Regions from separate parts of the Metabacillus sediminis genome, predicted to be linked through region 2. Evidence: riboswitches for the same ligand, from Rfam matches in the RefSeq annotation. Region 2 holds a riboswitch; each other region holds the start of a gene.
What was found. A riboswitch is a leader RNA that binds a small molecule or an ion and turns the genes downstream of it on or off. The one in region 2 is predicted to bind S-adenosylmethionine.
Positions count from the first base shown of each region.

Region 1 (2,264 bases), 1.6 Mb from region 2:
TTTTTCCTCTTTAGATAATTCTTTCTGACTGTTTTCCTTATCACTGCAGCCTACCAGAAAAAAACATAAAATCATTAAAAAAGATAAGTATTTCACGATGTAAATTCCTTTCTACTTTCTTAGATTATATGAATGGCCAATGAGCCTCTACCGATGGTTTATTAAATTAGGATCGTCTTTTATAAAAGCATCTCTACGCGATAAATATCTTTTCTTCTGTACAGCTTTTGCTAAAACCATCATTGGAATCGTGATCACTAGAACTAAAAAACCATACCAAGCCACAAAAAATGATAGAATAATATAAGTAATTGAACCTAAAAAGAAAATAGAGTACATAAGCATAAATATTATGTTAAAAAGAATAAGCTGGTTAATTCGGTACTTTTCTTTATGTACATCAGACTCTTTGTTTCTGTTAACCAGATACCTTATTTCTGATGCTGCTATGGCATAAGGTTCTGTAAACCAATGCATCCAACTCTTCATTTTTTATCGCTGAAAATCTCTTTTAGTTGTTTTCTCAATGCCTTTTCGCCTTTTGTTTCCAGTCCTTTAAAAAAAACTTTGTTAATTTGATTATGATTAAAGAATACATTTGTATTATCCCCAATGTGACCTTGAGGGTAAGGACAAGCAACATAGTCCCAAACTTTATCCTCATTATCCGCCTGTTGCTGCTTTCTTCCATAAATTTCTTTATCTGCTATTAATTGAGAATAAAAATTCAGTAAATTTGCACTCATCCAACCACACCTTACTCTTTTGATTCAAATAAATTCCTTGTTTTGTAAAAATCAGATAAATTTATACTAACTCATATCTTTTCATCTTTTCAAACAACTATTTATATTTTAGAAAAAATGTGATTATAGAACTAACATAATATTGAAATTCCGATAATTACCAAGGTATATTTATCCATAATCATGTTATATAAGTCCTACCCCCCTCTTTTAAAACATAAACCACTTTTGAGGAGAAAAGGATTTTATATTGTTTAGCATTCTGCATGGTTAATTCCCTTCAAAATGACAATTTCGACTAAATTATTTTCCAGGAAATAATCGTTTCCGCCTTCCCTCGACATTTTTGCCTCCAAAGTTTCCAGAAGCCCAGTCCTTGACAAATATATCAAACGAACATATGATCAATTTAATTCTAATAACTCTTATCCAGAGAGGCGGAGGGACATGGCCCTGCGAAGCCTCGGCAACGGATCACGATTTTTGTGAAACCGTGCTAATTCCTGCAGACACATTCATGTGTTTGAAAGATGAGAGAAGAGCCGGTCTGCTTTTCAGATTGTTCCACCCCTCTTCTGCTCATGAAGAGGGGTTTTTTGCGGTTTTTATGACATAAGGAGATGGGTAGATTGACAGATTTTCTTATAAAAGGAACAGAATTATGGAACCAGTTAAAGACACTTCCGGAAGACAAGCATCCTGCTATTATTTTCAACTCCCATATCACAGGGTTGGCTATTTCCCGGGCTCTGGGAAAAGAAGGTATTCCCATTGTCGCGCTGGACAGAGATGGACGGGCGGTCGGGCTTCAATCTAAATATGTTCATACCACTGCTTTATGTCCTAATCCATTTACTGAAGAGGCGGAATTTATCAGTCTGCTGATGGAAATCGGACGGAATCTCCCTCTAAAGGGTGTATTGTTTCCGTGCAATGATGAATGGGTGCTGCTCGTCAGTAAACACCGGACCGAGCTTGAAAAGTATTTCTTATTCCCGTTCGCGGAGTGGGACAACGTTGAATCTCTTTTAAATAAACGGAAGCTTTATAAAAAAGCCGCTTCATTAAACATTCCAATCCCTGCAACCTGGTATCCGGAAGAGTTTTCGGGTGAATACCCGGATGACCTTCCTTTTCCATGCATCGTAAAACCTGTGGAACAGCGCAGTTTTTATGAAGCTTTTCAGACGAAGGCTTTTACCGCGAACAGTACGGAGGAGCTCACCGCCATCCTGGCTAGAACAGCCAGCCATGAGGTTGTAATCCAGGATATAATCAGCAGCTCTCTTTCAGACTTTTATTCTCTCTGCACCTATACGAGTATGGACGGGGAAATAAAAGGCCAGTTCACCGGCAGAAAGCTTGAGCAATATCCTTTGAACTTCGGAACGGGCTGTCTTGTTGAGTCTGCTGAAGGCGGCCGGTTTGTCTCATACGGTGCTGAAATATTAAAAGCGCAAGGGTATTACGGAATTGCGGAGACAGAATTCGTATATGACAAACGGGATGACACATATA
Region 1 is NZ_CP147407.1:257,959-260,222, reverse strand. It holds gene WCV65_RS01490 (hypothetical protein) at 1-96, opposite strand, end outside; gene WCV65_RS01485 (hypothetical protein) at 148-477, opposite strand; gene WCV65_RS01480 (DUF4176 domain-containing protein) at 486-746, opposite strand; SAM riboswitch class I at 1,169-1,283, shown strand; gene WCV65_RS01475 (hypothetical protein) at 1,376-2,264, shown strand, end outside.
Region 1: another riboswitch for S-adenosylmethionine. It lies ahead of WCV65_RS01475 (hypothetical protein); the one in region 2 lies ahead of WCV65_RS09550 (YezD family protein).

Region 2 (2,264 bases):
TTTGCAATGTAATCATCGACTGGGGAATAATTCCCGAGCTGATGGTTTTAACGACTTCTCCTCCCCCGAGTACTGCGCCAAGAACTACGCCCGCGCCGCAGAGCAGGAGTGCTGCCATTCTGCGTTTTATTGCCCCTGATCCGTACGCGACACCCATGGAAGCAGCCGCTCCGCTTGCCCCAATATTCATTGCGAAAAATAAACTCAGGATGATCGCTGCAGCTTCCATCATAGCAGAGCCCTCAACCGTGCAGACCGCATTCTGTCTTTTGGCTGCCATTCCAGCGGCCGGATCTCGCATCATTTACATCGATTGCAGGCTGGGTGCATGGCTTGCATCCGATGCTCGGGTATCCTTGATCGTGGAGAACATTGTAATCCAAATCATTTTTGTGGGCATAACGCCAGACATCTTTCCATGTCCAGTGAATGAGCGGGCAGATTTTAACATTTTCGAATTTATCATCTCTGTTCAGAAACTGGGTGTTTTTCCTTGAAGGAGATTGCTCTCTGCGCAATCCGGAAATCCATGCTTTTTCGCTGCTCATAACCTCTCTGAGAGGAAGCACTTTCCTGATTCTGCAGCATTCATTCGGATCCCTCTTCCATAGTTCATCCCCGTGCTTTGCAGCCTGTTCAGCTACAGTTAGAGGCGGCTTTTTCAATAAAATATTTAAATCTGGGTACCTTGCCTTTACACGGTCAATCAAATCATAGGTTTCTTTAAAATGGAGCTCTGTATCTAAAAATACGATTCTGGCATCCTTTTTAATTTTTGATATGAGCTCGATCAGAACAATCCCTTCAATACCAAAGCTGCATGCGTAAACTAAATCGTCCTGATAATGTGAATACGCCCATTTTAGAACGTTGAGCGCTTCGACCGTTTTGTCATCATTTTCGAATTCTGGAGCGGTTTCTGTCCAATTTTCGAATGTCAGCATAAATTTACACTCCTCTTTTTTAAAACCAACGCAAAAAGGCAGGAACGCGCCGCTGCATAAACAAAGAGCAGGCAAACCGTTCCCGCCTCTAGTTTGTCTAGTCAGCGTACTCATATTGGATTTTTATTTCAGTCTGACTTTTTCATTTTTCTCAAGCTGAATGATCTTACCATCCTGGACAACCAGGGTGATGGATCCGTATTTCATTGCCTGAAGCATTTCTTTTAGCTTTCCGATAACTTCTTCAAGCTGATCCTGCTCCCCCACGGACAGCCCCTCCCCAATACAAAAATAAAAAGCCTTCCATTTTAGAAAGACTTGTGAGGTGTATTCCCCTTATCTCCCAAAATGGATTCCATTTTGCTGGATTTAGCACCTTGCTTTCAAGCAGGTTGCCGGGTTTCAAAGGGCCAGGTCCCTCCACCGCTCTGGATAAGTATGATGTGTTATTGATTTCAAATTTTAGCACAATTCGAACGATTGTCAACCCGAGTTATCGGGTAGGTTTTATAAAAAATCTAAAAATGTGCGAATTACCCAGTGATTTCAGCAGCTTAGAATTTTTTTTGTCAGTAGGATACAATTAGCTAAAGAGGTGAAATTCATGAAAAAGACGATTGTTTCATGGAGCGGCGGAAAAGACAGTACAATCATGCTTCACAGGCTTTTGCAAAACCCGGAATATCATATCTCCGGACTTTTTACATCGATCAACCGGGTTGCCCGCAGCGTCCCTTTTCATGGAATCAGAGAGGATTTGCTTAAAGATCAGGCAGCAAGCCTCGGTCTTGCTATTCAATTCATAGAACTCTCTCCATCTCCATCTAATAATGAATATGAGGAGAGCCTGGGCGAATTTCTTAAAAGCTGCAAAGAAAATCAAATCACTCATGCTGCTTTTGGCGACATCTTTTTAAAGGATATTCGGGAATATAGAGAAAACCTTGTCATGGACAGTGGTTTACAGGCTGTTTTTCCTCTATGGAGAGAGCGGACCGACTCTTTGGCTGGACAATTTATAGCTGATGGCTATAAAGCGTTTATTTGCGGTATAGATGGATCGAAGCTTCCATATTCTTTACTGGGACATCACTATGATGGAGCATTCATTGAAACCATAAAAAAATCAGCCGATCCATGCGGAGAAAACGGGGAGTTTCATACCTTTGTGTACGGCGGACCGATTTTCAGCACAGAGCTTTCATTTGCGGCAGCCGGCACGGAAAACACGTTTTCTGATTTCCGTACACTTTTGCTGCAGCGGGAGGATAACACATGATTGGTAAAGCGTTCTTGTCACTGATTGGTTTTATGATGGCA
Region 2 is NZ_CP147407.1:1,810,769-1,813,032, reverse strand. It holds gene WCV65_RS09560 (inorganic phosphate transporter) at 1-229, opposite strand, end outside; gene WCV65_RS09555 (phosphoadenylyl-sulfate reductase) at 243-944, opposite strand; gene WCV65_RS09550 (YezD family protein) at 1,068-1,211, opposite strand; SAM riboswitch class I at 1,278-1,383, opposite strand; gene WCV65_RS09545 (hypothetical protein) at 1,549-2,223, shown strand; gene WCV65_RS09540 (hypothetical protein) at 2,220-2,264, shown strand, end outside.

Region 3 (2,264 bases), 580 kb from region 2:
TGAAGTACCGGTAAAGAACATTCAGTACGGCAAAGTGGAAGGTGCATCAGGCGGCACAGTACGCCAGCGCGGCAAGCTCGTTCAAGGGATCGATAAGGACAATGCAAAGCGTATTAACACGATCATTAAAAACTCCGGACTGAAAGTGAAATCCCAGGTTCAGGATGACCAGGTGCGCGTCACCGGAAAAAACCGTGATGATTTGCAACAGGTAATCGCTGCGATCAGACAGGCTGAACTTCCAATCGATGTGCAATTTATTAATTACCGATAATTTTGGTTTGGACCGCTTTGGGTGAGCGGTCTTTTTTATTGGTTTTGGGATATTTTTTGCAGGTTTCCGCATTGATTTCGGATAGTCAGCAATTACCTTTGATAGTCAGCAATTCTTTTAAAAAAGTCAGCAATTATTCCGATATAGTCAGCAATTATTCCAATAAAGTCAGCAATTATCTCAGTAAAGTCAGCAATTACCCTCCCCCCCAGCATTCCCCTTTACATTCAGTACCTTCAGTGACCTCCTGCATTCATTCCCTGTTCATCCGCCCCACATTTAAGACCGTTTTGTAAAAAACCTCCCCTTCCCCCTTGAATGTTTTCGAAAAATTAGGTAAATTGGGAGTAATCTATTTTTAAACAACTCCATATCGTTCTTATCAAGAGAAGCTGAGGGACTGGCCCGATGACGCTTCAGCAACCGGTCATGCAAGCGCGCGTGCCAAGGTGCTAAATCCAGCTAAGCGTTTTGCTTGGAAGATAAGAAGAAGTCCGAATGTTAAAGCCTTCTTCTATAAGAGGGCTTTTTATTTTTAGAGGGGGTATCAGCAGTGGGTTTTCTAGAGGATTTACAAAATGAAATTTTAATAGCGGACGGGGCGATGGGGACCCTTCTATACTCCCATGGGATTGACCGATGCTTTGAAGAATTGAATCTGTCAAACCCTGATCAGGTCCAGAGCATCCATGAGGCATACATCAACGCTGGTGCACGGGTTATTCAAACGAACACATACGGCGGAAATCATATTAAATTATCCCGCTATGGACTGGAAGATGATATCCGGGCCATCAATTCGAAAGCGGCCAGGCTTGCAAGAAAGGCAGCAGGCAGCCAGGCCTATGTTCTCGCTACAATGGGCGGAGTCCGTGCTTTCAAAAAAAGCTCCCATACACTGGATGAGCTGAAACGCAGCTTCCGCGAGCAGCTATATGTCCTTCTGAATGAAGACATTGATGGACTTCTGCTCGAAACCTTTTATGATTTGGAAGAGCTGAAAACGGTTCTTGAAATTGCGAGAAAAGAAACCAGTAAGCCGATTGTCGCCAATGTCTCGCTGCATGAGACAGGCGTGCTGCAGGATGGTACACCACTTGAAAAAGGCTTAAAAGAATTGGAAGCACTCGGCGCAGATGCAGTCGGCCTGAACTGCAGGCTTGGGCCGTATCATATGCTCGAATCACTTGAAGAGGTTCCGCTCCTTGAAAAGGCGTTTCTCTCTGTCTACCCAAATGGCAGTCTTCCATCTGTGGAAGAAGGAAGACTCGTTTATGAATCGGACGAAGGCTATTTTGCAGAAAGCGCCCTAGCCTTCCGTAACCAAGGCGCAAGACTGATCGGCGGCTGCTGCGGTACGACGCCTAAACATATAAAAGCGATGGCTGATGCGCTAAGAGGCCTTTCCCCTATTAAGGAAAAGGCAGTTAAGCAGCGAAAGCCCGTCACTATTCATGAACGGCTGGAGCCTGCCTATCCCCCGCTCCACCAGATTGTGAAGAAGCGCAGGTCTGTTATCGTCGAACTGGATCCTCCGAAAACGCTCAGTTTGGAAAAGTTTTTTAAAGGAGCTGAAGAGCTGAAAAAGACCGGTATCGACAGTATCACCCTTGCTGACAATTCACTTGCTTCACCGAGAGTCAGCAATGCGGCGGTTGGAACACAGTTAAAGGAAAAGCATGATATGAGGCCTCTTATTCACCTCACCTGCCGCGACCGGAATTTGATCGGCCTTCAATCGCATCTAATGGGACTCCATTCCCTTGGACTTACGGACGTATTGGCGATTACTGGCGATCCATCTAAAATTGGGGATTTCCCGGGGGCTACCTCCGTTTATGATCTTTCATCCTTCGACTTGATTTCACTGATCAAGCAGTTCAATGAAGGGTTATCCTACTCAGGAAAAGCACTCGGCGGCAAAACGAATTTCACTGTGGCAGGAGCATTCAATCCGAATGTCCGCCATTTAGATAAAGCAGCAGAACGC
Region 3 is NZ_CP147407.1:1,234,131-1,236,394, reverse strand. It holds gene WCV65_RS06525 (YajQ family cyclic di-GMP-binding protein) at 1-274, shown strand, start outside; SAM riboswitch class I at 651-763, shown strand; gene WCV65_RS06520 (bifunctional homocysteine S-methyltransferase/methylenetetrahydrofolate reductase) at 828-2,264, shown strand, end outside.
Region 3: another riboswitch for S-adenosylmethionine. It lies ahead of WCV65_RS06520 (bifunctional homocysteine S-methyltransferase/methylenetetrahydrofolate reductase); the one in region 2 lies ahead of WCV65_RS09550 (YezD family protein).